4 regions of the Micromonospora noduli genome follow, and region 3 is predicted to be linked to each of the others. Evidence: riboswitches for the same ligand, from Rfam matches in the RefSeq annotation. Region 3 holds a riboswitch; each other region holds the start of a gene.
The links. Region 3 has a riboswitch for cobalamin ahead of cobN (cobaltochelatase subunit CobN). Riboswitches for the same ligand answer to the same signal wherever they lie in the genome.

Region 1: linked by a shared signal. The riboswitch ahead of MED15_RS33050 (CbtB domain-containing protein) and the one ahead of cobN (cobaltochelatase subunit CobN) in region 3 are both predicted to bind cobalamin.
Region 2: linked by a shared signal. The riboswitch ahead of MED15_RS33010 (ribonucleoside-diphosphate reductase subunit alpha) and the one ahead of cobN (cobaltochelatase subunit CobN) in region 3 are both predicted to bind cobalamin.
Region 4: linked by a shared signal. The riboswitch ahead of MED15_RS03015 (acyl-CoA thioesterase) and the one ahead of cobN (cobaltochelatase subunit CobN) in region 3 are both predicted to bind cobalamin.

What each region holds. Positions count from the first base shown of each region.
Region 1 covers NZ_PYAC01000043.1:317,775-325,468, forward strand. Annotated here, with positions in the region: gene MED15_RS33035 (ABC transporter substrate-binding protein) at 1-181, opposite strand, end outside; gene MED15_RS33040 (ABC transporter permease) at 222-1,229, opposite strand; gene MED15_RS33045 (amidohydrolase family protein) at 1,550-2,428, opposite strand; cobalamin riboswitch at 2,702-2,845, shown strand; gene MED15_RS33050 (CbtB domain-containing protein) at 2,881-3,084, shown strand; gene MED15_RS33055 (CbtA family protein) at 3,075-3,845, shown strand; gene MED15_RS33060 (histidine phosphatase family protein) at 3,842-4,438, shown strand; gene MED15_RS33065 (MFS transporter) at 4,518-6,020, opposite strand; gene MED15_RS33070 (TetR family transcriptional regulator) at 6,201-6,833, shown strand; gene MED15_RS33075 (phosphotransferase) at 6,859-7,518, opposite strand; gene MED15_RS33080 (GH92 family glycosyl hydrolase) at 7,614-7,694, opposite strand, start outside.
Region 2 covers NZ_PYAC01000043.1:307,334-315,027, reverse strand. Annotated here, with positions in the region: gene MED15_RS33020 (FadR/GntR family transcriptional regulator) at 1-692, opposite strand, end outside; gene MED15_RS33015 (enolase C-terminal domain-like protein) at 704-2,101, opposite strand; cobalamin riboswitch at 2,532-2,748, shown strand; gene MED15_RS33010 (ribonucleoside-diphosphate reductase subunit alpha) at 2,941-5,262, shown strand; gene MED15_RS33005 (ribonucleotide-diphosphate reductase subunit beta) at 5,322-6,317, shown strand; gene MED15_RS33000 (MerR family transcriptional regulator) at 6,314-7,228, opposite strand; gene eno (phosphopyruvate hydratase) at 7,347-7,694, shown strand, end outside.
Region 3 covers NZ_PYAC01000001.1:67,869-75,562, reverse strand. Annotated here, with positions in the region: gene MED15_RS00335 (hypothetical protein) at 1-374, opposite strand, end outside; gene MED15_RS00330 (RNA polymerase sigma factor) at 367-948, opposite strand; gene MED15_RS00325 (hypothetical protein) at 1,077-1,412, shown strand; cobalamin riboswitch at 1,817-1,993, shown strand; gene cobN (cobaltochelatase subunit CobN) at 2,252-5,920, shown strand; gene MED15_RS00315 (magnesium chelatase subunit D family protein) at 5,917-7,694, shown strand, end outside.
Region 4 covers NZ_PYAC01000001.1:706,286-713,979, reverse strand. Annotated here, with positions in the region: gene MED15_RS03040 (PepSY-associated TM helix domain-containing protein) at 1-66, opposite strand, end outside; gene MED15_RS03035 (copper resistance CopC family protein) at 215-796, opposite strand; gene MED15_RS03030 (Dyp-type peroxidase) at 793-2,007, opposite strand; gene MED15_RS03025 (copper chaperone PCu(A)C) at 2,031-2,633, opposite strand; gene MED15_RS03020 (copper resistance protein CopC) at 2,699-4,777, opposite strand; cobalamin riboswitch at 4,910-5,123, shown strand; gene MED15_RS03015 (acyl-CoA thioesterase) at 5,321-5,767, shown strand; gene MED15_RS03010 (zinc-dependent alcohol dehydrogenase family protein) at 5,876-6,868, shown strand; gene MED15_RS03005 (hypothetical protein) at 6,965-7,582, opposite strand.

The DNA.
Region 1 (7,694 bases), on a different contig from region 3:
CCTTGGGTACGACGGCGAGCTTCAACGGGCCGCTCGCGTCCTTGGTCGCGCCGTCGCCGCCGTCACGGACCTCGACCCCGCCGCAGGCGCTGAGCAGGGCGGTCGCCGCGGCTGCGGCCAGGATCGCCTGCGTGCGCAGGAGTCGTCCTCGCGTCCGCCGGCTGGTGGTGGTGTGTGCCATGGTGTGTGTCCTTCCTCGTTCGGACTCTCGGAATGGCATGTCAACCCCGTGATTCCAGCCGCCGGCGGCGGTACTGGTCGAAGTAGACGGCGGCCCAGATGATCACGCCGACGATCACCTGCTGGTAGTGGATGCTGATGTCGAGCAGGACGGCGCCGTTGCGGACCAGGGCGATGAGGAACGCGCCGATGATGGTCCCGACGATCCGGCCCTGCCCGCCGAACAGGCTGGCCCCGCCGATGACGGCGGCGGCGATGACGTCGAGTTCCAGCGAGATCCCGTAGTTGGGCTGGCCGGAGTTGACCCGGGACGCGGCGATCATGCCGCCCAGCCCGACCAGCACGCCGGCCAGCACGTACACCCCGGTCAGGTGCCGCCCGACCCGGATGCCGGAGCGGCGGGCCGCCTCCAGATTGGAGCCCATCGCGTAGGTGTACTGACCGAAGCGGGTCTGGGAGAGCAGGAAGGCGACCCCGACGGCGACCAGGACGGTGATCACCACGGCGAACGGAATGCCGAGGATCTGCCCGTTGCCGAGCAGTTGGAAGGACCGGGGAAGGCCGTAGACGCCGACCGCTCCGGTGATGATGAAGACCAGGCCCCGACCCACGGACATCGTCCCCAGCGTCGCGATGAACGGCGGAATCCGGGCAACCGTCACCAGCAGGCCGTTCAACAGCCCGGCCAGTGCGCCGACGCCGATCGCGACCGCCGTCGCCGCCCAGAGCGAGAAGCCGAGGTCGCGCACGACCATCGCGCCCAACACGCCGGCGAGCGCGGCGACGGACCCCACGGACAGGTCGATGCCCTTTGTGATGATGACCATCGTCTGGGCCGTGGCGATGATGGCGATCACCGCCGTCTGGGCGCCGATGTTGAAGAGGTTGTCCGCTGTGAGGAAGTAGGGACTCGCGAAGGTCAAGGCGATGAACAGGACGACCAGCGCGGTCGCGGCGGTGAACTCGGAGACGGCGTGGGAGATCCGTTCCCGGAACCAGTCGCTGAGTTCGCCGCGCTGCGTGCCGGCGGTTGCCTCGGCGCTACTCATCGTCGGACCTGACCTCCCCAAGCGCGGCGCCGGCGTCCGACGGGGACCCGCCGACGAGCCGAACGCCTGTGAGCGACCGACCCCGCTCGGACGGTGGTGCGGCTAGATGGCCACACATCCCTTGGAGATAGGTCGGATGTTTCCCACGATCAGGCGTTACCATGCCACGCATTCACGTATGTTGCCAAGGTCTTGCGAGCATGTTTTGCCATCGTTACTTGCACCGCCGAAGGCATACGTCCGACCACATCGACATCGCTGCCGCCGTCAGCGTGTTATCGATAACATGCTATGTCCCCAGTTGGGAAGGCGCTGCCGTCTCAGAACGGGGCCAGCCGGTAGACCCGGCTGGCGGTCTGACGCCAGATCGCGGTCCGCTCGTCGTCGGACAGCGGGTCCAGCAGGTCATTGAGGACTGTGACCCAGCGGGTGTACGAGGTGGCGAGCAGGCACACCGGCCAGTCCGAGCCGAACATCAGCCGATCCGGGCCGAACACGTCCAGGGCGTGCTCGACTGCGGGCCGCAGGTCGGCAGCCGTCCAGGGCTGGCCGTCCACCTCGGTCACCAGGCCGGAGAGCTTCGCCGTCGTGTTGGGCTCGGCCGCGAGGGCCAGCAGGTCGCGCTGCCAGTCACCGAGATCGGCGCGCCCGAGCGGGGGCTTGCCGAGGTGGTCCAGGACGAACCGCACCTGGGGCAGGTCGCGGACGAGCCGGGCGGCCGCCGGCAGCTGATGATGGCGCACCAGGAGGTCGAAGGCGAGGCCGGCGGCACCGACCGCGGCGATGCCGTGCCGCACGTCGGGGCGGTCGAGATAGGTCGGGTCGGGTTCGGACTGGACCAGGTGGCGGATCCCGACCAGCCGTTCGCCGCCGCGGGCCCTGCGTAGCCGGGCGAGGCGACGGTCGACATCGGCGGCGGTGAGGTCGACCCAGCCGACGACCCCGGCGATGAGGGGGTCGTCGGCCGCGATGCCGAGCAGCTCGGGCGTCTCCGACCGAACGGCGACGGACTGGACGACCACGGTCTGGGTGACCCCGGCGGCCCGGGTTGCCGGGGCGAGCTCGACCGGCGTGAAGTCGTCGTCGATCGCGGCCATGGTGTGCGGGTCGATCCAGGGCTGTGGGTGCCGCGCCCGGACCCAGAGGTGATGATGCGCGTCGACAATGCCCTGTCGTCGCGCAACCTCGCCGGTCGTCACCGGCCCCGTCCTGGTGTGTTCGTCCACTCTGCACCCCGCCCCGCCGCTGATCGAAACCCTCCGGGTCGACCCGGAGCCACAGAGCCGATCTGGCAGGTTGACCATGTTAGCGGTAACAGAGTGTTCACGAGTCGCGGAACGCGCGCTACGACCGGCTTGCGGCAGTGTCGCCTTTTGGTCTGACGAATCCGCCGGCACCCTGCGGCTCGGTCGGCTCGTTGACCGAGCGATGGGTGCCGCGTTCGGTGCCCGGGGTCCGGGTTGACCGCCCGAGGCGGCACCGCTACCGTCGACCCACTATCTGCGGCGACGCGAGGGAAGCCGGTGTGAATCCGGCGCGGTCGCGCCACTGTGAGCGGTCCCCAACCACAACTGGGGCCGCGAGCCAGGACGCTCGGTCGTCCGCAGCCTTGCGATGGGGACGCGTCATCCCTGGGGAGGTTCGTGTATTCATGTCTAGCTCCGCTTCCAGCCAGCCGGTGGTGCACCCCGCTGGCAGTGCGCGTCTGATGTGGACGGCTCTGGCGACCGTTGCCGTGCTCACCCTGCTGGCGTACCTCGTCGCCTTCGACCAGGGGGCGGTGTCGCGCAGCGGGATGTACCTGCACGAGCTGATGCACGACGGCCGGCACCTGCTGGGCGTCCCGTGCCACTGAACACCACCGCCGCTCCCCCGTTCCTCGCCGTCCTCGTCCGCGGGCTGCTGGCCGGCCTGATCGCCGGCCTGCTGGCCGGGGCGTTCGCGTACGTCGCTGGCGAACCGCACGTCGAGGCAGCCATCGCCATCGAGGAGGCGGCGACGCACGCCGAGCCCGCCGCCGGTGCGCACGATCACGAGGACGCCCTGGTCGGCCGGTCGGGTCAGCGCGGCGGTCTGTTCCTGGCCACCAGCCTGTTCGGGGCCGCGATGGGTGGCCTGCTGGCCACGGCGTACGTCCTGCTGTCCCGGCGGCGTCGCGGCGACGACGACGGGCGGTCGGGTCTGCTGCTGGCCGGCGGGGCGCTGCTCGGCGCGGTGATCGTGCCGTTCGTCAAGTACCCGGCGAACCCGCCGGCGGTCGGCGACCCGGCCACCATCAACCAACGGACCGTCACCTACCTGTTGATGGTGGTGCTCGGGCTGGTGGCCGTGTGGGCCGGCTCGCTGGGCTACCGGTCGGTCGGTGCCCAGGCGCCGACGTGGCTGCGCGCCGCCGGGGCCACGGGCGGGTTCCTGCTGGTCACGGCAGTGTCGTACGTGGTGATGCCGTCCTTCCAGGAGGTTCCGGCGGACTTCCCGGCGACCCTGCTGTGGAGTTTCCGACTGGCCTCGCTCGGCACCCAGGTCGTGCTCTGGACCGGCATCGGCCTGCTGTTCGCGGCCCTGATGCACCACGAGCGGCGTCGCCGGGCCGGCACCGCACTGCCGAGCACGTGACCGGCACCAGCCTTCGGCTGGTCGCCCACGGTCACACCGCCGCTCTGCGCCGGGCCCGCTTCGGCGGCGCCGACGACGGCCTGGACGAGGGTGGCCTGCGTGCCGCACTCGCCCAGGCCCAGGCGGGCGCAGACCGGCGCGGGCCCCTCGGCGTCAACGCCACCTGCCTGTCCAGCCCCGCGGTGGCCGCCCGACAGACCGCCGACGCCTTCGGCCTGCTGCCGACGATCGAGACCGCGTTGGCCGACTGTGACTACGGGGACTGGTCCGGACGGTCGCTGGAGGAGATCGCTGAATCGCAGCCGCAGGCGCTGCACGACTGGCTGTCCGCACCGGGGTCCGCGCCGCACGGCGGTGAGTCCGTCACGGCCGTGCGGGATCGGGTCGGCAGCTGGCTGGACGAGCAGCAGGAAGCCGGTGGACGCGTCATCGCGGTCACCCACCCACTGGTGATCCGGATCGCGGTGGTGCACGCCCTCGGTCTTCCGATGGCGACGTACCGGCAGGTGGACGTGGAGGCCCTGGCCGTCGTCCGGCTCACCAGCCAGGGCGCGCGCTGGCAGCTCCGACTGGGCGCGCCGCGAGCAGGTTGAGGTCGAACCGAACGGCGCAGGCCGTGGCCACCAGGAGTGGACACGGCCTGCGCTCGTTCGGCGACTGTCAGCCGCCTGCTCAGTGATGCCGGTGGGGCAGGTGCAGCTCGACCGGCTCGGGCGGAAGGTCGTCGACACCGGCGGCGACGGCCTGTTCGTGACGGCGACGCGCCGAGGGCAGGGCCAGTGCCGCGAAGACGGCCAGGACCGCGACGCCCGCGCACACCCAGAAGCCGGCGGTGAACGCCGCGTCGGTGGGCAGCCCCTGCGGGGTGCTGTTCGACGTGATGACGGCCGCCACGACCGCCGCGCCGATGCTGCTGCCGATGGTGCGGGCGATGGTGTTGACGCCGCTCGCCTCGCCGGTCTGCCCCGCCGGGACGCTCTCGATGATGGCGTTGGACATCGCCGCGAACGCCAGGCCGATGCCGGCGCCGGTGAGCACCCCGGAGAGCAGCACCTGCCAGGTCGCGCCGTGCGCGAGAGCCGGCAGCGCGAATGCGACGACGACCGCGACAGTGCCGAGGAACATCGGAACCTTGGGACCGAAGCGACGGTCCAGCAGGCCCGCGAGGGGACCGAAGACCACCATCATCAGGACGGTGGGCAGCAGGAACAGGCCCGCCTGGGACACCGTCTTGCCGAACCCGTACCCGGTGGCGGCGGGAAGTTGCAGCAGGGTCGGCACCAGCACGAACGTCCCGAACATCGCGAAGCCGAGGATCAGGGCGACGAGGTCGGTGGCCCAGACACCGCGAATCCGCATCAGGCGCATGTCGATGAGCGGCTCGCGTACGCGTAGCTCGACCCGGACGAACACCACCATCGCGACCGCGCCGAGCAGGAACAGGCCGATGGTCTTCGGCTCGGTCCAGCCCCAGCCCTGCCCCTTGCTCACGGCCAGCAGCAGCGAGACCAGCGAGACCGACAGGATGGCCGCGCCGAGCATGTCGAGCCGCCCGGGCGTGCGGACCCGCGACTCGGGCATTCCGAAGATGGCTCCGAGCAGCGCGACGACGACGAGGACCAGCGGCAGCCAGAACAGCCAGTGCCACGACAGGTGCTCCACGATCGGGCCCGCGGCCACGATGCCGACACCGGCGCCGACCCCGAAGATCGCCGACAGCAGGCCGACGGTGACGCCGACCTTCTCCCGGGGCAGTTGGTCGCGGACGATGCCGATCGACAACGGCAGGATCGCTCCGGCGGCTCCCTGGAGCGCCCGCGCGACGATCAGCACTGTCAGGTTGGGGGCCAGGGCGGCGAGCAGGGTGCCCGCGGCCAGGGCCGCGAGGACGCCGATGAGGACCCGACGCTTGCCGATCATGTCACCGAGACGTCCGAGAATGGGCGTCAGCACCGAGGCGGCCAACAGGTACGCCGTGAGCACCCAGCTGATGTCTCCGGTCGAGACGCCCAGGTCCCTTCCGATGGTCGACAGCGCGGGCGCCACCAGCGACTGGAGCACCGCGAACGCCAGGCCGCCCAGCGACAGGTACAGCACCAGAAGGGTGCTGTTGGCGCGCGGGGCGGCGCCGGGCGCGGAGCCGAGGCGGGTCGGCTCCTCGATGGTGTGGGTCATGGAATCCCCGAACTAGATGTAAACGTTTGCTGACTTAGCCAGTATGCGCAGCCTGGGACCCATGTCAACAGTCGTTTACGTCACCCTCGGACCGCGCCGGACGTTGCGGTCGACGGAAAGTCAACATATGTTTACTTACTAGGCACCGACGCCGAGCCAGAGCGACAGAGAGGACGCGTCGTGACAGCAGAACCGCCTGTCCCCGCGACCAGCAACACCGCCGGCGAACCGGCCCAGCGTCGCCGTCGGGACGCGGCCGAGACCCGGCAGTTGCTGCTCGACGCCGCTCGCCAACGCTTCGCCCGGGACGGCTACGCGGCCACCACTGTCCGGGACATCGCCGACGACGCGGGCGTCAACGTGGCGCTCATCAGCCGCTACTTCACGTCCAAGGAAGGCCTGTTCGAGGCGTGCCTGCGGGCGGCCGGCGACGAGCTGCGCCGAACCACCGGCCAGACGCCGGCCGACCGGGTGCCCGAGGCCATCGCCCGGCACATCGCCGACCTCGGCGCGGCAGGCCTGTCGAGCCAGCTGTCACTGCTGTTGCGATCGTCCGGAGACGCGGGGGCCGACGAGATCCGGCGCGGCGTGCTGGTCCGTTCCAGTGAACAACTGGCGGCGGCTCGCGGGTGGCGTCCGGGCGAACCGGACAGCGAACAGCTCCTGCTCCGCGCCCAGATGGCCCTCGCCGCCGGCATCGGAGTCGCGGTGCTGCGATCGTCGATCCGGCTGGAACCGCTGAGTTCCGCCACCGAACAGGATCTGGTCGGGCCCCTGCGCGACCTGGTCGACGCGCTGCTGCCACCGCGCTGAGCCCGACTGGGCGCTCGGCTGGGCCTCAGCCCACGCGGGTGTGGACCAGTGCGGCGGCGCGACCCAGGGCGGACTTCTCGACGGCGGACAGCGCGGGGTCGACCCGGCGCAGACCCACCGCACGCCGTAGTTGGCTGGCCCGGGGCGACTCGGCGCGTCGTTGAAAGGCATTGAGGCCGTCCCGAGCAAGATCGGCGAGCTGCGGGTCCGGACCGACCGCCACCTCGGCGAGGATGAGAGCGGTCATGGCCACGTCCAGGTCGGCCGGCCCCTCGGTCGCATTGCGCCAATCGATGACCACCGGCCCGCGCGAGGTCACCATGACGTTCTGTGGGTGCAGGTCGAGGTGCAGGACGCGGTCCGACGGGTCGGCGCTGACCCGGGCCGGCAGGGTGTGGAGGCGGTCGTGCAGGCCCACGAGCAGGTCGGCGGCCGCGCCGATGCCGGTGCGCCCGGTGAGCATCGACACCAGGAGAGTCTCGCCGTCGAGTCGTTCGAGCACCAGGTCGGGCCCATGGGCGTCGTACACCACGGGCACCGGGTAGCCGGCGGCCGCGACGTACGCCATCAACGCCGCCTCGGGCGCGCTGTCCCCGCCCTGGCGGTAGCGGCGCAGCACCCGCGACTCGTCGAGCGCGTAGACGTCGGCGTCGCGCCCTGAGGCGAGCAGCGCGTGATCGGCCATGGCAGACGACGCTAACAGTGGGTTGCGCGACGAGCGCGTGGGGCGGGCCGTGATCACGGCCCGCCCCACGCGGCTGTACTGTCCCCGGCTCGGTGCTAGCCGGTGACGGTGAACGGTCGGGAGACCTTCGTCGCCGACGTGGCGCCGTTCAGCGTGACGCTGGTCGCGCCCGCCTT
Region 2 (7,694 bases), on a different contig from region 3:
GCGTCGTCGGGTAACCCCTGCAACGACTCCTCCACGCCGATCAGGTGGTTGGCCATCCGGGTGCGCGCCCGCTCCGGGTCGCGCGCCACGAGGGCCTTCAGGATCGCCACGTGTTCGTCATGGGTCCGCAGGTCCGCGCCCTCCTCGTGCAGACTCCGCCAGAGCCGGCCACGGATGGTGCGCCCGGCGAAGGCTTCGATCAGGCCGACCAGCACCGGATTCTCGGCGTGCACCGCGATGATCCGGTGGAAGGCGATGTCGATCTCCATGATCCGCTCGTGGTCCGGCGGTGACTGGCCGATCAACCGGGCCGCCTCGTCGAGCAGGTCACCCGCCTGGGTCAGGGCCTCGTCGGTGATCCTGGTCGCCGCCAGGCAGGCGGCCTCGCACTCCAGCAGACGGCGAACGGTGTGGATGTGGCGGGGGTCGCCCTGGCCCTGGAAGTCCACCACGAAACCCATCGGGGCCAGCAGTTGTGGCGCGTCGAGGTTGGTGACGTAGGTGCCGTCGCCCTGGCGGATGTTGACGATGCCGAGGATCGACAGGGCTGACATCCCCTCGCGCAGGGACCCCCGCGAGACACCGAGCTGCTCGGCGAGGTCCTTCTCGATGGGCAACCGGTCCCCGGGCCTGAACTGCCCTTCGAGGATCATCCGCTTGATGCCGTTGACCACTTCGTCAGTGCGAGACATGACCGACCCCCCTAGCGGCCGGCGGGGGTGGCCTTCCCACCCGCGATCACGTACGCCGCCTCCGGAGATGACACGGTAGTCGGGTCTGTCGCCGCCCAGTAGTGGCCGTCGGGAAACCGGTAGAGCGCCACCGACTCCTGACGCATCCGGGTGGAGTAGCCGGGCTGGCTGGGCAGGACGTATCCGCTGCCGGAACCGGTGTCCCGGATGATGCAGGGATCGGTGAAGTGCTCGTGCAGGTGGTCGACGAACTCGGTGACCCGGTTGGTGAGGTCCCCCGAGATCGCGACGTAGTCGAGCACCGACACGTGTTGGACCATCTCGCACAGCCCGACACCGCCGGCGTGCGGGCACACCGGGACGTCGAACTTCGCGGCGAGCAGCAGCACGGCGACGATCTCGTTGATGCTGGCCAACCTGCCGGTGTCGAGCTGGCAGAAGTCGATGGCCTCGGCCTGGAACAGCTGCTTGAACATCACCCGGTTGTGGCAGTGTTCGCCGGTGGCGACGCCGATCGGCGCGACGGCGCGGCGGACGGCCGCGTGGCCCAGGATGTCGTCGGGGCTGGTCGGCTCCTCGATCCACAGTGGCGTGAACTGGGCGAGGGCGGTGACCCACTCGATGGCCTGACCGACGTCCCACACCTGGTTGGCGTCGATCATCAGGTTGCGATCCGGCCCGAGGATCTCCCGCGCGATCGCGCATCGGCGGATGTCGTCGTCGAGGTTGGCGCCCACCTTGAGCTTGACGTAGCCGTAGCCGGTGTCCACCGCTTCCTGACAGAGCCGGCGCAGCTTGTCGTCGCCGTAGCCGAGCCAACCCGCGGATGTGGTGTAGGCGGGGTAGCCGGTCCGGTCGAGCTCGGCGAGGCGGGCGGCCTTCGTGCCCTCCTTGGCCCGCAGGATGGCCAGTGCCTCGTCACGGGTCAGCGCGTCGGAGAGGTAGCGCAGGTCCGCGATGTCGACGAGTTGCTCGGCGGACATGTCGACGAGCAGCCGCCACAGCGGCTTGTCGGCGAGCCGGGCGACCAGGTCCCACGACGCGTTCAGCACGGCGGCCAGGGACAGGTGGACGACGCCCTTCTCGGGGCCGAGCCAGCGCAGTTGCGAGTCGGAGGTGAGGAGGCGGTAGACCGCGCCCATGTCCGCTGCCATCGTCGCCACGTCCAGGCCCACCAGAAGCTGTGCCTGGTGGACTGCCGCCGCCGCGACGATGTCGTTGCCTCGACCGATGGTGAAGGTCAGGCCGTGCCCCGCGAGTGGCGCGCCCACGCCGTCGACGCCGTCGGTGTGCAGGACGACGTAGGCCGCCGAGTAGTCGCCGTCCTTGTTCATGGCGTCTGACCCGTCAGCGGTCAGGGAGGTGGGGAAGCGGACGTCTTCGACGGTGACGGCGGTGATCTGCGGCATGCGCTCCTCGCCCGGCTAGGCTAAAGATCAGATGATCACTGGGAGTATACGGAGGGCCGCTCCGGCGCGTCAACGATGTCGATCATCGCAGGCCCACAGACATATGATGTTTGCCTCGCCGTGCCGATCCGCCTCGCCGCCCATCGTGCCGGTTGACGGGTGAAGGTGGCGGGAGTGGCGGTCCGTGGAGATTGGATGTTCCATCCCATCACGGGGCATTGACGGTGGCGTATGAGTGCGGCCTGCGCCACCCTGGCCTCGATACGTCAAATCTCTGTCGACTGTCGACACCCGCCCGGAGAGCCCGTCTCCGGTGCCGGGCGTCGGTCGGCGTGGCGTGGCCGGCCGGGGTGGTGACGGTGGTCACCGAGTCGGTGCCGACACGCCCGAGAACGACATGTGGGGTGTGACAACGGCTGCGTCCCTATATATGGTGTCGAGCGCAGCTGGTTCGGCCGCTCATCCGGGGTGGTCGAGGCAACAGGGAACCCGGTGGAAATCCGGGACTGTCCCGCAGCGGTGAGTGGGAACGACCGCCGTCAACAGCACTGGGCCACCAATCGGCCTGGGAAGCGACGGCCAGTAGGAGACCGGCGACACCGGTCGTGCCCGCGAGTCCGAAGACCTGCCAGCGCGCCGCGTACCCGTACCCGGGTGGGCGGCGGTCCGAGGCCGCGTGGGACGGCTGACGCCCCCTGACCCACGCCGGGCTGGCGTGGCGTCCGTTGGTGTCTGTCTCCTCGCGTCCGGGCCACCAGGTCTCGAACTCCGAGGAGCGAGTGGTGACAGTCACCGAGGTAGTCCCGACCAGCGGCGACGCGACAGTGCGGCGGACGCCGATGCAGGTCCGCAAGCGCGACGGCGGCACCGAACCCGTGGACGTGAACAAGATCGTCCGAGCGGTTGAACGGTGGGCCGACGACCTGACCGACGTCGACCCGATGCGGGTGGCCACCCGCACCATCAGCGGCCTCTACGACGGCGCGACCACTGCCGAACTGGACCGGCTGTCCATCCAGACCGCGGCCGAGATGATCGGTGAGGAGCCGCAGTACTCGCGCCTCGCCGCGCGGCTGCTGGCCGGTTACGTCGACAAGGAGGTGCGTCGACAGGGCATCACCTCGTTCAGCGCGGCGATCCGGGTCGGCCACGCCGAGGGCCTGATCGGTGACGACACCGCCGCGTTCGTCGCCGCGCACGCCGCGACCCTCGACCACGCCATCGACCCGGACGGCGACCGCCGGTTCGAGTACTTCGGCCTGCGCACCGTGTACGACCGCTACCTGCTGCGCCACCCCACCAGCCGACTGGTGCTGGAGACCCCCCAGTACTGGCTGCTGCGGGTGGCCTGCGGACTGTCCCGGACGGCCGACGAGGCGGTCGACTTCTACCGGCTGATGTCCAGCCTGGCCTACCTGCCCAGCTCACCGACCTTGTTCAACTCCGGCACCCGGCACACCCAGATGTCCTCCTGCTACCTGGTCGACTCCCCGCTCGACGAGCTGGACTCGATCTACCAGCGGTACGCCCAGGTCGCCAACCTGTCCAAGTTCGCCGGTGGCATCGGCATCGCGTACTCCCGGGTCCGTTCCCGGGGTGCGCTGATCCGGGGCACGAACGGGCAGTCCAACGGGATCGTGCCGTGGCTGCGCACGCTGGACGCGAGCGTCGCCGCGGTGAACCAGGGTGGCCGGCGCAAGGGCGCGGCCTGCGTCTATCTGGAGCCGTGGCACCCGGACATCGAGGAGTTCCTGCAACTGCGGGACAACACCGGCGAGGACGCCCGGCGCACCCACAACCTCAACCTGGCCAACTGGATCCCGGACGAGTTCATGCGCCGGGTCGAGGCCGACGAGCTGTGGTCGCTGTTCGACCCGCACGAGGTGCCCGAGCTGCCCGACCTGTGGGGGGAGCGGTTCGACGCCGCGTACCGGGAGGCCGAGGCGCACTGTCGCTACGTGCGGCAGGTCCCGGCACGGGAGCTGTACGGGAAGATGATGCGGACCCTCGCCCAGACCGGCAACGGATGGATGACCTTCAAGGACGCCGCCAACCGACTCTGCAACCAGACCGCCGAGCCGGGCAACGTGGTGCACCTGTCGAACCTCTGCACCGAGATCGTCGAGGTGTCCAGTGACACCGAGACCGCCGTGTGCAACCTCGGCTCGGTGAACCTCGCCGCCCACCTCACCGACGGCGGCATCGACTGGGAGCGGCTGCGCGCCACGGTGCGGACCGCGGTGACCTTCCTCGACCGGGTCATCGACATCAACTACTACCCGACCGCGCAGGCGGCGGCGAGCAACCCCCGGTGGCGGCCGGTCGGACTCGGGCTGATGGGCCTCCAGGACGTCTTCTTCGCGCTACGGCTGCCGTTCGACTCGCCGGCCGCGCGGGAGCTGTCCACCCTGATCAGCGAGGAGCTGTACCTGACCGCGCTGGAGACCTCCGCCGACCTCGCGCGCGACTTCGGCGCGCATCCGGCGTACCCGCAGACCCGGGCCGCGCGGGGACAGCTCCAGCCCGACCTGTGGGGTGTCGAGGGTACGCAGACCGCGCGGTGGGACGCGCTGCGTGAGCGGGTCGAGGCGTACGGGCTGCGCAACTCGCTGCTCGTGGCGGTCGCGCCGACAGCGACCATCGCCTCGATCGCCGGGTGCTACGAGTGCATCGAGCCGCAGGTGTCCAACCTGTTCAAGCGCGAGACTCTGTCGGGGGAGTTCCTCCAGGTCAACACCGCTCTGGTACGCGAGCTGAAGGCCCGCGGTCTGTGGACCGAGCGGATCCGTTCGGCGATCAAGCGGGCGGAGGGGTCGGTGCAGGACATCGCCGAGCTGCCGGCCGGCGTACGGGAGCTGTTCCGCACCGCGTGGGAGCTGCCGCAGCGGGCGCTGATCGACCTGGCCGCCGCCCGCGCCCCGTTCATCGACCAGTCCCAGTCGCTGAACCTGTTCCTGGCCGCGCCGACCATCGGCAAGCTCTCCTCGATGTACCTGTACGCCTGGAAGGCCGGCCTGAAGACCACCTACTACCTGCGTTCGCGCCCCGCGACGCGGATCCAGCAGGCCACCGTCAGCGCTGTCGCGCCCGCCGTCGTGGTTGACGCGGAGGCGCTGGCCTGCTCGCTGGAGAACCCCGAGTCGTGCGAGGCCTGCCAGTGACCCCCGCCGACAGCGCCACCACCACCGACGCCAGCACCACCGACACGAGGACCACGCACATGCTGCTCGACCCCGGGATGGACCTGACTCTCCGCCCGATGCGCTACCCGCACTTCTTCGACCGGTTCCGCGACGCGATCCGCAACACCTGGACCGTCGAGGAGGTTGACCTGCACGCCGACCTCGCCGACCTGGACAAGCTGTCGCCGGCCGAACGGCACCTGGTCAGCCGCCTGGTGGCGTTCTTCGCCACCGGTGACACGATCGTCGCCAACAACCTGGTGCTCAACCTCTACCAGCACGTCAACAGCCCGGAGGGTCGCCTCTACCTGTCCCGTCAGCTGTTCGAGGAGGCCGTGCACGTCCAGTTCTATCTCAACCTGCTCGACACGTACGTGCCCGACGAGACGGAGCGCTTCGAGGCCTTCGCCGCCATCGAGAACATCCCCTCGATCCGTCGCAAGGCCGAGTTCTGCTTCCGATGGATCGACTCACTGAACGACCTGCGGGAGCTGCGGTCCCGCGAGGACCGGCGGACGTTCCTGCTCAACCTGATCTGCTTCGCCGCCTGCATCGAGGGGTTGTTCTTCTACGGCGCGTTCGCGTACGTCTACTTCCTGCGCTCCCGCGGCCTGCTGCACGGCCTCGCCTCGGGCACCAACTGGGTGTTCCGCGACGAGTCCATGCACATGGCGTTCGCGTTCGACGTCGTCGACACCGTCCGTGCCGAGGAACCGGACCTGTTCGACGACGACCTCGCCGACCAGGTTCGCCGGATGCTCACCGAGGCGGTCGAGTGTGAGGTGCAGTTCGCCGAGGACCTGTTGGGCCATGGTGTGCCCGGTCTGACGTTGGCCGACATGCGGGAGTACCTCCAGCACGTCGCCGACCGCCGGCTCGCCCAGCTCGGCATCGCCCCGCACTACGGGTCGAGCAACCCGTTCGGCTTCATGGAGTTGCAGGACGTCCAGGAGCTGTCCAACTTCTTCGAGCGGCGGGTGTCGGCGTACCAGGTCGGGGTGAGCGGCACTGTCGCCTTCGACGACGATTTCTAGGCGGCAACCGATCCGGGGGCCTGGCGTCGCTTGGTGAGCCACCGCATCACGTGCAGTGGGTGCGACGCCGGGTCCGGGATCGGGTGGAAGACGTGTTCGACAGCGCCGTCGGCGACGATCAGCGTCAGCCGCTCGTAGAGCGTCATGTCGCCGGCGGTGCGGGTCGGCAGCCGCAGCGCGTCGGCCAGGGTCAGCCTCGGGTCGGGGATCAGCGGGTAGGGCAGCCGCAGTCGGTGCGCGAGTTCTCGCTGGTACCCGGTCGACTGCGCGGACAGGCCGTACACCCGCGCGGCGCCGGCCGCGCGGAGCTCGGCGTGGTGGTCGCGGAACCAGGCGGCCTGCTCGGTGCTGCCGCGCGCGCCGTGGATCTCCAGCAGCCCGTTGGGCAGGTCGACGCCCGGTCGTCCGGTCAGCGGGTAGACGAAGATGACGCTGCGGCCGGGGCCGAGCGCGCCGAGATCGACCGGGCGGCCGTCGGTGCCGTAGAAGGACAGCGCTGGCAACCTGACGCCGACCAGCGCGGTGGGGTCGGCGCCTTCGGCGGGACTGCCGGGCACGACCTGGGTCGCGGCGGCGTCCAGGCGCGCGTCCAGCGCGTCCCGCTGGGCGGTCAGCTTGCCGATCCGTTCCTGGAGGTTGGTGATGGTGCTGCGGTACGTGGCCACCGCCGCCGCGCACACGTCGGTGTCGTCGGAACCATCGGCGATCGACTCGACGAACGGCCGGGTCTCCTCGACGGTGAGGCCGAGCGCCATCAGCTCCCGGATCTGCGCCACCAGCCGCACCGCGATCGGGTCGTACTCGCGGTAGCCGTTGTTCAGCCGCCGGGGTACGACCAGCCCGGCCGACTCGTAGTACCGCAGTGCCCGGACCGTGGTTCCGGTCCGGCGTGCCAACTCACCCACCCGCATCCCGCGACCCTAAACCCGCACCCCGGGGTACGGGTCAACGTGTCCATCGTCGCGGTGTCAGGGCCGCCGTTTCCTGCCAGTCTGGCTGCGAACAGGCAGCTTGAGCAGGGAGTGTGTGATGACGGCAATCAGTCGGGTGCGTGCTCGGCAGATCCTCGACAGCAGGGGCAACCCGACAGTGGAGGCCGACGTGGTCCTCGCCGACGGGTCGACCGGCCGGGCGGCCGTGCCGTCCGGCGCGTCGACGGGGGCGAACGAGGCGGTCGAGCTGCGCGACGGGGACCGGACGCGTTTTCACGGCAAGGGCGTCAGCACGGCCGTCGCCGCGGTCAACGGCGAGATCGCCGACGCGGTGCTCGGGCTCGACGCGGAGGACCAGGCCCTGATCGACGAGACGATGATCGCTCTCGACGGTTCCAAGGACAAGGGTCGACTGGGCGCCAACGCGATCCTGGCGGTGTCCCTG
Region 3 (7,694 bases):
TGCTCGGGCGTGCCCAGCATCGCCGGCAGGCGGATCGGAAACCGCACCGACCGTTGGGCCTCGTCCAGGGCGACGGCCCGCTGCCCGGGCAACGGCGACGCGGTGCCGCCGGGCGGCGTCGGGGACGGTGAGGTGGCGATGCTGACCCCGGCGAAGCGCAGCAGCCCCGTGACGACGTCGGCGATCGCGCCCCGCGTCGGCGGCAACACCGCCACCAGCAGGGCGACGAGCGCCACCGCGGCGAGCGACCGCCACCGGCGCCGCCGGGGCGCGGGCGTGCCGAGTCGTACGCGGACGCGGGCGGTCACGTCGGGTGGATCGGGGGTGTCCAGCCAGGCGGACAGGTCGCGCAGTTCCCGTTCGAGGTCACCCATGCCGGACCTCCTCACGGTCGAGCAGGCCACGAAGCTTCGCCAGCGCCCGGGACGTACGCGACTTCACAGTGCCCCGGGGCCAGCCCAGAGCCGCCACCGTCTCCTCCTCGGTGAGATCGAGGAAGAACCGGCAGACGATCACCTCGCGGTCCCGTACCGGCAGTTGTCGCAGGGCCTGCACCAGCGACGCCCGGCGCTCCCCGGCGAGGACCGCGCCGACCGCGTCGTCCTCGGCGATCTCGGACGTCGGGTCCGCTGCCGCCGCCCGCAGGACGAGGCCGTCGCGCCGGCCACGGGAGCGGTGCAGGTTGCGGGTCTCGTTCGCGACGATCGCGAGCAGCCACGACCGGAAGGACGCGTCACCCCGGTAACGGGACAGCTTCCGGTACGCCTTCACAAACGCCTCCTGGATGACGTCCTCGGAGTCCGAGCCCGCGCCGAGCAGCACCGCGGTCCGGTACGCGGACGCGGTGTGCCGGGCGACCAGGAGGTTGTACGCCTCCAGGTCACCTGCCCGAGCGCGGGTGACGAGCGCCTCGTCGTCCAGGGGAGCCTCCGTTCGGATCACACTCATGACACCGCCCAGCCGCCGCGGGTTCCACAGGGATTTCCCGACGCAGGTCAGCTCTCTCCCATCCGGCGTGCAGCGTATTGCCAGGAACCGGTGCTGCACTGGAGGGACGTCGAGGAGAGGGGCGGGGCATGAGCTGGTTCAACCGCCGGTCACGGGGTGCCGAGGCGACCCCGACGAAGCTGGACCGGGAGGCGACCCGCGACGACCTCGCGGCGCTGGAGGCGTTCGTCGCCACCCGACGCGGGGTGGAGTTCTACCTGGAACCGGAGACGACCGCGACGGACACCACAGTGGTGGCGATCGCCCACGACGGCGAGTGGATCCGCCGCCGTACCGGAACGCCCCGCGCGGCCGGGGCCATCGCCCGCAAGCACGCGGTGCCGCTGTACGAGGCGGCACGCACCGGCTACCCGGAACGGATGCGGACCTGGAGCCGGGCCCACCCGGAACGCCACGCCCGCTGATCGGGGCGTCGACCGGTGTCGGTCGTCGCGCGTGGCGTGTTCGGTCTCGGGCAGTCCCCGGCGGACGAATCGTCGACTACCCACGCATGTGTCGTTCGGCGCCTTGGAGCTGAATCGTTGGCGACATCGCCGTAGGTCCGGACCTGAAGCCGAGGCGCGGATCGGGAGCCGAGGCGCGGACCGGGAGCCGAGGCGGCTGAATCGTCTACGACATCAGCTCCAAAGGGGCCGCGTGAACACTCCGCCCCCTGCCACGGGCCAGTCCGCGAGGCCGATCAACCAGTCGCCCAGCCCGCCAATGTGGCGAGAGGCAACCCGCGCGCGCCTATATTCCCGCAGGTCAATGCTGTGAGCGTGGTCGGGTGGCGGTGGGGTCCGCGTTGACCGGCGGCGCGCCGGTGTGGCAGCATTCGCGGCCTGACGGCAGTGAAGGAAGTCGGTGCGAATCCGACGCGGTCCCGCCACTGTCACCGGGGAGCGATCCCCCCTCGTGAGTCACGGCCGTGTGTCTGCGGTTGGAAGGCCGGGGGAGAGCGTTGATCCGGAAGCCAGGATACTTCGGCCGTCGGGACGTACCCCAGGGCGTGGACACCCGAGGAGGACCCGATGACGCACGGCGTCTCATTCATCGACGATTGTCGTCGTATTGCGCTCCAGGCAGTGCATTCCAAGGACACCGGCCACCGGCACCGCTGAGCTGATCGCCCGGCGCTGACCGGCCCCGACCCATGCGTCGGTGTGCCGTTCGCTCGGGCCGTCGTACCGGCTGACGCCGTACCCACCCGAATCGCCCCGGTCGCCCCCGTGAGGGCCCAGGGCGTCACTCTCCGGAGCCTGCCGTGCGCATCCTGCTGCTGTCCACCGCCGACACCGACCTGCTGGCCGCCCGCGCCAGCGGCGCCGACTACCGGCTCGCCAACCCCGCGCGGGTCGCCGCCGACGAGGTGCCCGCCCTGCTCGACGGGGTCGCCCTCGTCGTCGTACGCCTGCTCGGCGGTCGGCAGGCGTGGCCGGACGGCCTCGCCGCGGTGCTCGCCACCGGCGTGCCGACGGTCGTGCTCGGCGGCGAGGCGCTGCCCGACGCGGAGCTGATGGCCATCTCCACAGTGCCGTCCGGGGTCGTCACCCAGGCGCTGGCGTACCTGGTGGAAGGCGGCCCGGACAACCTCGGGCAGTTGGCCCGGTTCCTCTCCGACACGGTGCTGCTCACCGGCGAGGGGTTCGCCGCACCCGCGCCCACCCCGGCGTACGGCGTGCACGGCGAACACCCCGCCGACCCGGACCGGCCCACAGTGGGGATCGTCTTCTACCGGGCGCACGCCCTCGCCGGCAACACCGACTTCGTCGACGTGCTCGCGGACGCGGTCCGCAAAGCCGGCGGCAACCCGCTGCCGATCTTCTGCGGCTCGCTGCGCGGGCTGACCGCGGGCGCCGGCCCACTCGGACTCTTCGCCCGCTGTGACGCGCTGCTGGTCACGGTGCTCGCGGCCGGCGGCGCGGTCGCCGCGGACGCCTCCGGTGGCGGCGACGAGGACGCCTGGGACGTCGGCGCCCTGGCCGCCCTGGACGTGCCGGTCATCCAGGCGCTCTGCCTCACCAGCACCCGCGCGCAGTGGGCCGACAGCGACGCCGGCTTGTCCCCACTGGACGCCGCCATGCAGGTGGCCATCCCCGAGTTCGACGGCCGGATCGTCACCGTGCCGTTCTCGTTCAAGCAGATCGACGCCGACGGGCTCTCGGTCTACGCCGCCGATCCCGAGCGGGCCGCCCGGGTCGCCGGGATCGCGGTGCGCCACGCCCGGCTGCGGTACGTGCCGCACGCCGACAAGCGGGTCGCCGTGGTGCTCAGCTCGTACCCCACCAAGCACTCCCGGGTCGGCAACGCCGTCGGGTTGGACACCCCGGCCTCGGCGGTCCGGCTGTTCGCCGCGTTGGCCGAGGCCGGCTACGACCTGGGTGACGCGCCACCGCCCGACGACGGCGACGCGCTGATCCACGCGCTGATCGCCGCCGGTGGTCACGACGTGGAGTGGCTCACCCCGAAGCAGTTGGCCGCCGCCGAGGCCCGGATACCGGGACCGACGTACCGGCGCTGGTTCGACGAGGTCCCGGCCGAGCTGCGCGGGCGGATGCGGGAGCACTGGGGTGAACCGCCGGGCGAGCTGTACACCGAGGGCGGCGACATCGTGCTCGCGGGGCTGCGCTTCGGCAACGTGGTGCTGCTGATCCAGCCGCCCCGCGGCTTCGGGGAGAACCCGATCGCCATCTACCACGACCCGGACCTGCCGCCCAGCCACCACTACCTGGCCGCGTACCGCTGGCTGACCGCGCCGGTCGCGGACGGCGGCTTCGGCGCGGACGCCGTGGTGCACCTGGGTAAGCACGGCACCCTGGAGTGGCTGCCCGGCAAGGGCCTCGGCCTGGCCGCCGACTGCGCGCCCGACGCGGTCCTGGGCGACCTGCCGCTGGTGTACCCGTTCATCGTCAACGACCCCGGCGAGGGCACCCAGGCCAAGCGGCGGGCGCACGCCGTTGTCGTCGACCACCTGGTCCCGCCGATGGCCCGCGCCGAGACCTACGGCGACCTGGCCAAACTGGAACAACTGCTCGACGAGTACGCGACAGTGCAGGCCCTCGACCCGGCCAAAGTGCCCACCGTACGGGCCCAGATCTGGGACCTGGTGCGCGCCGCCGAGCTGCACCATGACCTGCACGCCGAGGCGATGCCCGAAGCGGACGACTTCGACGACTTCGTGCTGCACCTCGACGGGTACCTGTGCGAGGTCAAGGACGTGCAGATCCGCGACGGGCTGCACATCCTCGCCGACGCGCCCACCGGCGAGCCCCGGGTCAACCTGGTCCTGGCGGTGCTGCGCGCCCCACAGATCTGGGGCGGCGCCCGGGCCCTGCCCGGCCTGCGACAGGCCCTCGCCGTCGCGTACTCCCTCGACGAGCAGGAGCTGCTCGCGTCGCCGGGACAGCGACTGGCACTGCCTGCGGCGCTGACCGACGTGGTGGACGGGCCGGCCGGCACCGCCGCCGACGCGATCGACCTCATCGAGGCCCTCGCGCGGCGGCTGGTCGTGGGCATGGAAACCCTGGACTGGGCAGTGGACATGGTTGACGCCGTGGTGACCGAGGTGACCGGTCGGTCGATTCCGGACGTCGCCGCGGTCCTGCACTTCGCCGCCACCGAGCTGGTGCCGCGACTGGACCGGACCACCGACGAGCTGACCAACACACTCGGGGCGCTGGACGGGAGGTTCGTGCCGCCCGGCCCGTCCGGCTCACCCACCCGCGGCCTTGTCAACGTGCTGCCCACCGGCCGTAACTTCTACTCCGTCGACCCGAAGGCCATCCCCAGCCGCAACGCCTGGGACGTCGGGGTGGCCCTCGCCGACTCGCTGCTGGCCCGGCACCTCGCCGACACCGGGGCGTACCCCCGCTCGGTGGGGTTGACAGTGTGGGGCACCAGCGCGATGCGGACCCAGGGCGACGACATCGCCGAGGTGCTCGCGCTGCTGGGCTGCCGGCCGGTCTGGGACGACCGGTCCCGGCGGGTCACCGGCATCGAGGTGGTGCCGACCGCCGAGCTGGGCCGCCCGCGCGTCGACGTCACAGTGCGCATCTCCGGGTTCTTCCGCGACGCGTTTCCGCACGTGGTGGCGCTGCTCGACGACGCCGTCCGGCGGGTCGCCGCCCTGGACGAACCGGCCGAGGAGAACTACCTGCGGGCGCACGTCGCCGCCGACCTCGCCGAGCACGGCGACGAGCGGCGGGCCACCGCCCGGATCTTCGGCTCCAAGCCCGGCGCGTACGGCGCTGGGCTGCTGCCCCTGATCGACGCGCGGACCTGGCGCAGAGACGCCGACCTGGCCGAGGTGTACGCGGTGTGGGGCGGATACGCGTACGGCCGGGGCCTGGACGGGCGGGAGGCGCGCGCCGACATGGAGCGCTCGTTCGCCCGGATCGCGGTGGCGGTGAAGAACCAGGACACCCGCGAGCACGACATCGTCGACTCTGACGACTACTTCCAGTACCACGGCGGGATGGTGGCGATGGTCCGCCACCTCACCGGTACGTCACCGCAGGCGTACGTGGGTGACTCGGCGATGCCGCACGACGTGCGCACCCGCACGCTGGGCGAGGAGACCCGGCGGGTGTTCCGGGCCCGGGTGGTCAACCCCAAGTGGATCGCCGCGATGCGCCGGCACGGCTACAAGGGCGCGTTCGAGCTGGCGGCCACAGTGGACTACCTGTTCGGCTACGACGCCACCGCCGGTGTTGTCGACGACTGGATGTACGAGCACCTGGCCGCCGCGTACCTCTTCGACGAGACCACCCGCGAGTTCCTGGAGAAATCCAACCCGTGGGCGTTGCGCGGCATCACCGAGCGGCTGTTGGAGGCCGCCGACCGGGGGCTGTGGGCCAAGCCGGAGCCGGCCACCCTCGACCGGCTGCGCGACACGTACCTGGCCAGCGAGGGCGACCTGGAGGACCGGGCATGACCGCGACCACGACCTACCCGTTCAGCGCGGTGCTCGGCATGGCCGACATGCGGCTGGCGTTGCTGCTCAACGCGGTCTCCCCGGCGATCGGCGGGGTGCTGGTCCGGGGTGAGAAGGGGACCGCCAAGTCCACCGCCGTGCGGGCTCTCGCCGCGCTGCTGCCGCCGGTGCGCCGGGTGGCCGGCTGCCGGTTCGGCTGTGATCCGGCCGAGCCCGACCCGGACTGCCCGGACGGCCCGCACCCGGCCGACGCCGCCGCCGAGACCCGTCCGGCCCGCCTCGTCGAGCTGCCGGTGGGCGCCGCCGAGGACCGGGTGGTCGGCGCGCTGGATCTGGAGAAGGCGATCGGCGAGGGGGTACGCGCCTTCGAGCCGGGCTTGCTGGCCGCCGCGCACCGGGGTGTGCTCTACGTCGACGAGGTCAACCTGCTGCACGACCACCTCGTCGACCTGCTGCTCGACGCGGCGGCGATGGGCCGCAGCCACGTCGAGCGGGAGGGCGTCTCGGTCAGCCACGCGGCCCGGTTCCTGCTGGTCGGCACGATGAACCCGGAGGAGGGGGAGCTGCGCCCGCAGCTGCTCGACCGGTTCGGGCTCACAGTGGAGGTGGGGGCCAGCCGGGACCCGGAGATCAGGGTCGAGGTGGTCCGCCGCCGGCTGGCCGCTGACGCGGACCCGGCCGGCTTCGCCGCCCGCTGGGCCGACGCCGACGCGGAGATCGCCGACCAGGTGGCCGCCGCCCGCCGCCGACTTCCCGGGGTACGACTGCCGGACGCCGCGTTGCGGCAGATCGCCGAGGTGTGTGCGGCGTTCGACGTGGACGGGATGCGGGCCGACATCGTCACCGCCCGGACCGCCCTCGCCCACGCCGCCTGGCACGGCCGGGACCGGGTCACCATCGACGACGTCCGGGTGGCCGCCCGGCTGGCCCTGCCGCACCGCCGCCGCCGCGACCCGTTCGACACCCCCGGGCTGGACGAGAAGCGCCTCGACGAGGCGTTGCAGCGCGCCCAGGACGCCCACCCCGACGACCCGGACGACTCCGGTCCCGACGACAGTGGCCCGGATGGCGGCGGCCCGCAGGGCGGTGGGCCGGCCGGTGGCGGCGGCCCGAACGGGGGCGGACCAAGCGCCGGCGGGCCGCAGGGCGGCTACGGCGGTGGTGACGGCGTCGACCACTGTGAACCCGGGTCGGCCGGGCATTCGGCGGCGGGTGACGGCGCTGGCCCGCAGGGACGCACCGACGGCCCGGACGGCACCGACGGCTGGCCGCAGCGCCAGCCGGGCGACCGGGGTGACGACGACAGCTGGCCGCAGCACCAGCCGGGCGGCGACGGCCAGAACGCGCGCCCGCGCGGCGGCCGGCAGTCGGCGACCGGTGCCGACGACCCGACCGGCGGCGGGGAGTCCCAACCGGTGGCCGTACCCCGGGGTGGGTTGAAGGCGCGGGTGCTCACCGCGCCCGGCGTGGGTGACGGGGTGCCGGGCCGGCGTTCGCGGGCCCGCACCGGGCGGGGCCGCACCACCGGGGCCCGGGTGCCGGCGGGCCGGGTCGGCGCGCTGCACCTGCCGGCCACGATCCGCGCCGCCGCGCCGCACCAGGCGGCCCGGGGCCGACTCACCGGTCCGCTGCGACTGCGCCGGGACGACCTGCGCGAGGCGGTTCGTGAGGGGCGCGAGGGCAATCTGGTGCTGTTCGTGGTGGACGCGAGCGGCTCGATGGGTGCCCGGCAGCGGATGACCACGGTGAAGGACGCGGTGCTCGCCCTGCTCAC
Region 4 (7,694 bases), 640 kb from region 3:
GGCCGGTTTCCCGGTCGTCGTGGCGGGCTCCGGCGTCGGCGTGCCGGACAATTCGGTGAGAGACATGGTGATCCGATCGGAAGAGTCGGGAAGCGCGAAGGCGTTTCCCGTACTGGTCTGGTCGCCCGGTGAGGTGTCGCGTCGGCCCTGACTGGTAGTCGGGGGAGAGACGCCGGCGGTTCCCGAAGATCGGACCGCACGGGGGCGGGTCGGATCAGCGCCGGGCCGCCCGCCGCCACAGCAGCCCAGCCGTCACCAGGACGAGGAGGGCCAGCGCGACAGCCGCGACGAGGACACCGCCGCTCGGACCGCCACCGGACTTCGCGGCGGCGGCGGACGGGGGAGGCGCCGACGCGCTGACGTTGGCGACCGGCGCGGCGCTGGACGTCGGATCGGCCACAGTGAACGGATAGGACCCCTGCACCGGGTGCCCGTCGACGGAGACGACCCGGTAGGCGACCGTGTATGTCCCGTTCGGCAGGGCGTCGGTCACCTGGACCGTGCTCTTCGCTCCGGTGACCACCGGTTCGCCGGTGGGAAGCTTCCGCTTGGCGGCGTCGGTGAGCACGATGGTGGTGAACGCCGGGTCGAGTCGCTGCATGAATTCGAGCGTGACCTCGGTCGGTGTGCTCGGCACTGTCGCGTCCCGGGCAGGCGTGGCCGTCCGGAGCGAGTTGTGCGCCCAGGCCGGGCTGCCCGGGATCAGTACCGCCACGAGGACGGCGAGCACCGCCGCGCCGAGCCGGACGGCGGTGGGCCGCGACGACGGTACGGTCATGACGGTTGGCGTGGTCATCCGAGCACCTGCTCGCCGATCCACCCGCCCGGTTGACATCCGGGCGGGATGGCGAAGACGGCGGAGCCGATCGGCGTGGTCCACTCGTTGAGCAGGTCCCGGTCGGCCAGCCGGCGCTGGATCGGCAGGAACTGTCGGGCGATGTCGGCCTGGTACGAGGTGAAGATCAAGCCGCTGTCCGCGTGGCCCTCCGCCGTCGGCACCCCGTCGTAGTTGTAGGGCCGGCGCAGGATCTTCAACCGGTCGTCGGTGACGTGGGCGCGGGTCAGGTGAGAGAAGTCGGGGATGACGGTGAGGCCGTCGGCGTCGGTGGCGGCGAAGTCGGGTTCGTCGTGTTCGGCGCTGCCGGTGAGCGGTGCGCCGGTGTCGAGCCGTCGCCCGACGGCGAGTTCGCGGTCCGTTCGGCCGAGCAGGTCCCACGTTTCCATGTTCATGCTGATCCGCCGGAGCACCACTGTGGTGCTGTCGCGCAGCCACGCCGGGCCGTCTGCGACCCAGAGCGCGGTGTCCATGGGCGCGCCGGGCCGAGGGTTGGCGGTCCCGTCGAGCTGACCGAACAGGTTGCGTTGGGTATGGCCGCCCGGCTCGACACCGGGGCTGCGCCGGAAGCCCTGCTGGACCCACCGCACCGTGGCGAACGGTCGGCTGTCCTTGATCAGGACCCGCTGGGCGTGGGCGACGGAGATCGCGTCGTCGGCGCAGATCTGCAGCAGCAGGTCACCGCCGGACCACGCCGGCTGGAGCCGGTCGATGCGGAACGACGGCAGGTCGGTGACCGATGCCGGCCGGCGGTCGTCGACGCCGGCCGCCCGGTAGAGGCCCGGCCCGAAGCCGAAAGTCACCGTCAACCGTGCCGGCAACAGCCCGAGTTCGGCCTCGGTGTCGGCCAGCGCAGGTCGGCCCTGGGTGAGCCGGGCGGCGTCGTCGGTGAGCAACCGCAACATCCGACCCAGCGCGGCCCGGTCGACGCCGGCCCGCACTGTGAGGGCCACGAACGACGCGTGCGCCTGCGGTTCGGTGGCCACCCCGGCCTGTCGAGCGCCGTGGAACGGCTCGACCAGCCCGCCGACGGTCGCCGCCAGCGTCGCGTCGGCGGCGGTCGCCGACGGCGGCCCGGTCCTCCCCGCGCGGGTGGCGGCGATCGTGGCACCGCCGGCCAATGCTCCGCCGGCGGCCAGTGCTCCGCCGGTGAGCAGGCCACGCCTGCTCACCGGTCGGACCTGTGGTGTCTGCGTCACGATGCCGGGCTCATGCTCATCTCCGGCGTGGCGCTCATGCCGGGCATCGGCTCACCGTGCCCGGGGGCGTAGCTCTCCTGCGCGCCGGTGAACGGCTTGGCCACGGCGCGGAACTGCTGGGTCCTGCCGTCGGCGAAGGTCAGGGTGACTGTCAACTCGTCGCCGGCCTGAACGGGCTTGGTGAGGTTCATCAGCATGAGGTGGTCGCCGCCGGGCTCCAGGGCGTGCGTGCTCCTGGCCTTGATCACGATGCCGCCCTGCTTCTGCCGCATGACCATCTTGCCGTCCTTCACGGCCATCTCGTGCAGCTCCATCGGCGACAGCGAGGTCGTCGCACTCGTCACCGTGACGTCGGTGTCGCCGTCGTTGACCAGAGTCCCGAAGGCCGCCGTCATGCCCTTGTCGGCCGCCTTCACCCACGGGTCACGAATGCCGAGCACACCAGCGTCCGGGTTGGCCGAGGCCGACGCGGACGGGCCCGCCTGCGCTGTCGACGGCGAGTCCGACGAGCCGCAACCGGCGACGCCCACCGTCAGGATCGCGGCGACGAGGATGGCGGCCGACCGGCGGCGTGAAGCGTTCGGGCTGGTGGTGCGCATGTGTTCTTCCTCCGATGGTTGCTGCTGGGAGGTTGGTCGGCCGCAGCTCGGAGAAAGTTCCGGACTCAGGGAACGTTGATCGTGAACTCCCCGGTGTGCACAGTGCCGGCGACCTGGAAGTCGAAGAAGGCCCGGTACCGGCCTGAACTCGGCGCGGTCAGCCAGAACTTGACAGTCCCGTCGACCAACTCCTGCTCGGGGTGGACGTGCACGTAGCCGAGGTCACCCTCACGCACCACGACCAGGTGCCCGTACGCGCCCAGGTATCGCTCCAACTGCGCCGGGACGGTCGGGTCGGCGCTGACCTGGAAGTGGATCGGCGCCGTCACCCCCACCGTCGGGGTGCCGGTCATCGACACCGCGTACGGACCGGCCGTCGCCTGCGCCTGCGCCGGCGGCAGCGCGGTCGGGCTGTGCGCGCCGGGCACTGTGTGATCAACGCCCAGCACGAGAGGCTGCTGGGTGCCGTCGGCCGCGGTGACGGAGAAGTCGGCGAAGACGCGGTAGCCGCCGGGTCGGGCCAGCGTCAGGGGCACGCTCCAGGTGCCGTCGGACGCCATCGTCGGGTGCAGGTGCTGGTAGCCGGTCAGGTCGCGGCCCACCACGATCAGGTGCAACGGCTTGTCGTGCACGACCGCGAAGCGGGTCGCCGCCTGCCGGTCGGTCCCGACGATCCGGAACCGGTAGTCCGCGCGTACACCGGGCGGTTGGGACCGCTCCATTGGTTGCAGGGTGTACCCACCGGCGCTGACCGTCGTGCCGGTCGCCAGCGTCGCGCCCGTCGCGTCGTCACCCCGATGCGTGTGCGGCCCCGTACCGGCCGGGTGTTGGTGCCCGTCGGTCGCCGAGCCCACCTGGCCCGAGGCGGGCGGCCCACCGGCTGACGGTCGTGCGTTACCGGCCGCCGGACTCTCGTCGGCGGTGCCGATACGGGCCAACCCGAACCCGGCCAACAGAGCGATCACCAGACCGCCGACGAACAGCGCCAGGTGGGTGTTGCTCAACCGGGACCCAGGCGTCGCGGCGGCCAGGTCCGTGTCGGGCCGTGGTCCGGGGTCGACCGTCGGCTCGCCCTCCGTGCTGGCGAGGGCCTTGGTCACCTGATCGGTAGGCGTCGGATCGACCGCAACGCCCGTGCGGGCCGTGACGACCGTGTTGCCCTTGCGCGCCGCCGGCACTGTGGCGGGCCGCCGCTTGTCACTCGCGGTACGCGCGACGACGCCGGTCGCCGCGCCGACCTTGCCCCCGCCGACTTTGCCAGCGCCGGCCTTGCCCCCGACGGTCTTGTCCCCAGCAGCCTTGCCGCCGACGGTCTTGCCAGTGCCGGCCCTGTTCGTGGTACGGGCGCCACCGCCGCGTCGACCGGAGGTCGCCGCCGAGGTACGGCCCCGGCCGGTGGGTGTGCCGCCGGATCGGCGACGCCAGACGACGAACCCGGCCACCGCCCCGACCGCCGCGACCGCCGCCGCCCAGCCGGCCCAGGCCAGTGCCCCGGGACCGCTCTCCTCGGTCGACCCGGTCGACGGGGCCACCGCGGCCGGCGGGGTCGACGGATCGTCCGCGGTGGTCGGCACCGCCGAGGCCTGCCCGGACGTGTTGTGCTGCTCGGTGGCGGACACCAGCGCCGGGTCCGGCTGGGTCGACGGCGGGCTCCATCCCTTCGGCGCTGCTGTCACCCGCCCGTCGTAGCGGAAGGTCAGGGTGCCCCGCACGGTGTCGCCGTCCGAGGCGACCGACAGGTAGCTCACCGAGTACTGGCCCTTGGCGGGCAGGTGGGCGACGGACACCACAGCGGGGAACCCCGTCGTGTACTCCCGTGGCTCGAACTGCCCGTTGACCAGGAAGTACTCCCGCACCGGCTTCTCCAGCGGCTTCGGCTCCCCCTGCGACCAGCCGTTGTCGACACGGGTGCCGCCCGGGGCGGTGATCGTGAAGAACGCGTTGGCGGCGGCCTTCTCGGTGAAGTAAAGCCGCACCTCCGTCAACGGCTCGCGCACTGTGGCGCCGCTCGCCGGTGTGGACGCGGCGAGGGTCCCGTGCGCTGCGGCGGGTTGGGCGGACGCGAGGAGGGCGACCGCCGAGGCGAGGAGGAACGCGAGGAGGCCCGAGACCACCCGGCCGCAAGTCTGGGGGAGACGACGCATCTGGATATCCTCACCCTCGCGAGACTTTTTTCAAGAGGCGACGATCTTCTTCCTCAGACGACTAAAAGTTGACGATGAGGCCATCCGCCGCTGCGGCAGGACGCCCCGGGTGGACAGATCCCCTGGCCAGCTATGCTCGCCGACGGCGCTGGTTCGCCCCGTCGTGACCGGCTGGGCGTCGTAAGAGGGAACCCGGTGGAAATCCGGGGCTGCCCCGCAGCGGTGAGTGGGAACGACCGCCGTCATCAGCACTGGGCCAGTGGCCTGGGAAGCGACGGCCAGTAGGGGACCGGCGCGACCGGTCAGGCCCGCGAGTCCGAAGACCTGCCGGCGCCGCGTACACAACCGTGTGCGCTGCCGTCGGCCTCGCGGGTGGGCTGAGCGGGTGACGGGCCGTGCGTGTGGCACACGGCCAGGTCCTCGCCAGCGTGTGTCCGCGACCCGGCGGTGTGGTTTCCCGAGGGACGGACTACCGCTGTGCACGACACCACCACGATCGCCGGTCGAGCGCCGTCGGCGTCGCACCTGACCCTTTCGCAGATCATGGACCAGCACCACACCAACCTGATGGGTACGGTGCACGGCGGCCGGATCCTCAACCTCATCGACTCCGTCGCCGGTGTGGTCGCCGCCCGGCACTCCGACGGGCCGGCTGTGACCGCCGCCATCGACGAGACGGCGTTTCTCCGCGCGGTGCGGGTCGGTGACGTCGTGCACGTCGACGCCCGGATCACCTGGGCCGGCCGCAGCTCGATGGAGGTGGCGGTCAAGGTGACCGCCGACCGGTGGGACCGGGCGGTGCCGCCCACCGACGTGGCAACCGCCCACCTGGTCATGGTCGCCATCGACGACGACGGTCAGCCTCGGACGGTGCCGCCGCTGCTGCCGGAGACCGATGGGGACCGACGCCGGTACCGGGAGGCGGAGATCCGCCGGAAGCACCGACTGGCGCTGCGGCGCGCGCTGCTCGACGGTGCCGAAGACGACTGACCCGGGCGTGGTCCGCCCGTGGCGGCGCTGGCGCGGTCCGAGGAACCCGCCCCGCCGCCCATCCGGTCGGATAGCGTCCATGTGAAGCCTCGATCACGGAGAGTGTGGATGGTTATGCGCGCTGCGGTGCTGCGGGAGTTCGACGTTCCGCTGACGGTCGAGGAGATCGATCAACCCACCCCCGAGCGCGGGCAGGTGCTGGTGCGGATCGTCGCCAGCGGCGTCAACCCGCTCGACACGAAGATCCAGGCAGGTAAGGCCGCGCACGCGCGCGTCCACCTGCCTGCGGTGCTCGGCCTGGACCTCGCCGGTGTCGTCGCGGCGGTCGGCGCGGAGGTGACCGGCTTCGAGCCGGGAGACGAGGTGTACGGGCTGTGCGGGGGCGTGGGCGACCTACAGGGTTCGCTGGCCGAGTACGCCGCAGTGGACGCCCGGTTGCTGGCCCGCAAGCCGAACGCACTCTCGATGCGGGAGGCCGCCGCGTTGCCCCTGGCGGCGGTCACCTCCTGGGAAGGGCTGGTCGACCGGGCTGGCGTCCGCGCCGGGCAGAAGGTGCTGGTGCACGGCGGTGCCGGCGGGGTCGGTTACGTGGGCGTCCAACTCGCCCAGGCGCTCGGCGCCGAGGCGTACGCCACCGGCGGGCCGGCGAGCATGCGGGTGATCGAGAGTCTGGGCGCCGTGCCGATCGACTACACCACGAGCAAGGTCGAGGAGTACGTCGAGAGGCACACCGGCGGCGAGGGCTTCGACATCATCGTGGACAACGTCGGCGGCGCGACGCTCGACGCCTCGTTCGCGGCGGTGCGCACCTACCATGGGCACGTCGTCAGCGCGCTGGGCTGGGGCTCACACTCGCTCGCCCCGCTGTCGTTCCGCGGCGCGACCTACTCCGGCGTGTTCACCCTGCTGCCGATGTTGACCGGGCGCGGCCGCGAACACCATGGCCTCATCCTGCGCGAGATCGCGACGCTGGCCGACGCCGGCGCGCTGCGCCCCCGACTGGACGAGCGCAGGTTCACGCTCGACACGGTCATGGACGCCCACGACCTGGTTGCCGGCGGCACCGCCGAGGGCAAGGTCGTCGTGGACGTCGCCGGTTGAGCCGAGCCGTTCGTTCACGCCGAAGAGGTCGCTGGTTCGGTACCAGCAGTATTGGGATGGCAGGTTGACCGCTGTGTCGTAAGCGGTGATGCGCGCTTACAGCTCTGGGGGGCCGAAAGGCTGCCCCTCCTTCGCTACGAGCTCCAGACCGGCGAGGTTCGCAATCTTCTTCATGCGCTCAAAGACTTCGTACCTGGCGCTCTGTATTTCGTCGTCTGTTCGTCCGACTCGCCACCTGAACACCTGCGCCCGCAGCAGGAGCGCGAGCTGCAACACGTGGTGGTCTAATGCCGCCAACAGCTCCGGTGAGTCCTCCTGGGCATCGACCTCCTGGCGGAAGACCACCGCGTACTGAGAAGCCTGCTCCACCTCAATCAACAGCGCCGCGAACCGCCGGGGTAGATCAGGAAGGTGGGGTGCCACCTCCCGCATTAACTCGCTGAGGCTCTGACCCACCTCTTCGCTACTGCCGTAGATCACAGCCGACTCATAGTCGACGGCCGCTCGTGTCAGCACGTCGCCCGCGTCTCGCGCCCGCTTGCCCGTTTCCCGCTTGTCTTGCGTCCGCACCCGGTACCACTCGATGAACATGTTGCCGAAGACCCCGCCGAGTAGCCCGGATGCCAACGCAATCAACGGCGAAACCCACCAGGGACCAACTCCGGCGCTGTTGTCCGCAGCGAGCAAAGGGATGACGACGGCCTCTTCTGACAAGAGAGTTCCTTCCGGCGCGGTCCGCACGCCAGGCCGTCGAAGGACGGCGAGTAGTGACTATCGACGCCTAGCCTTGACGAGATTCGCCCAGGTCACTGGCTGCAAGGTGCCG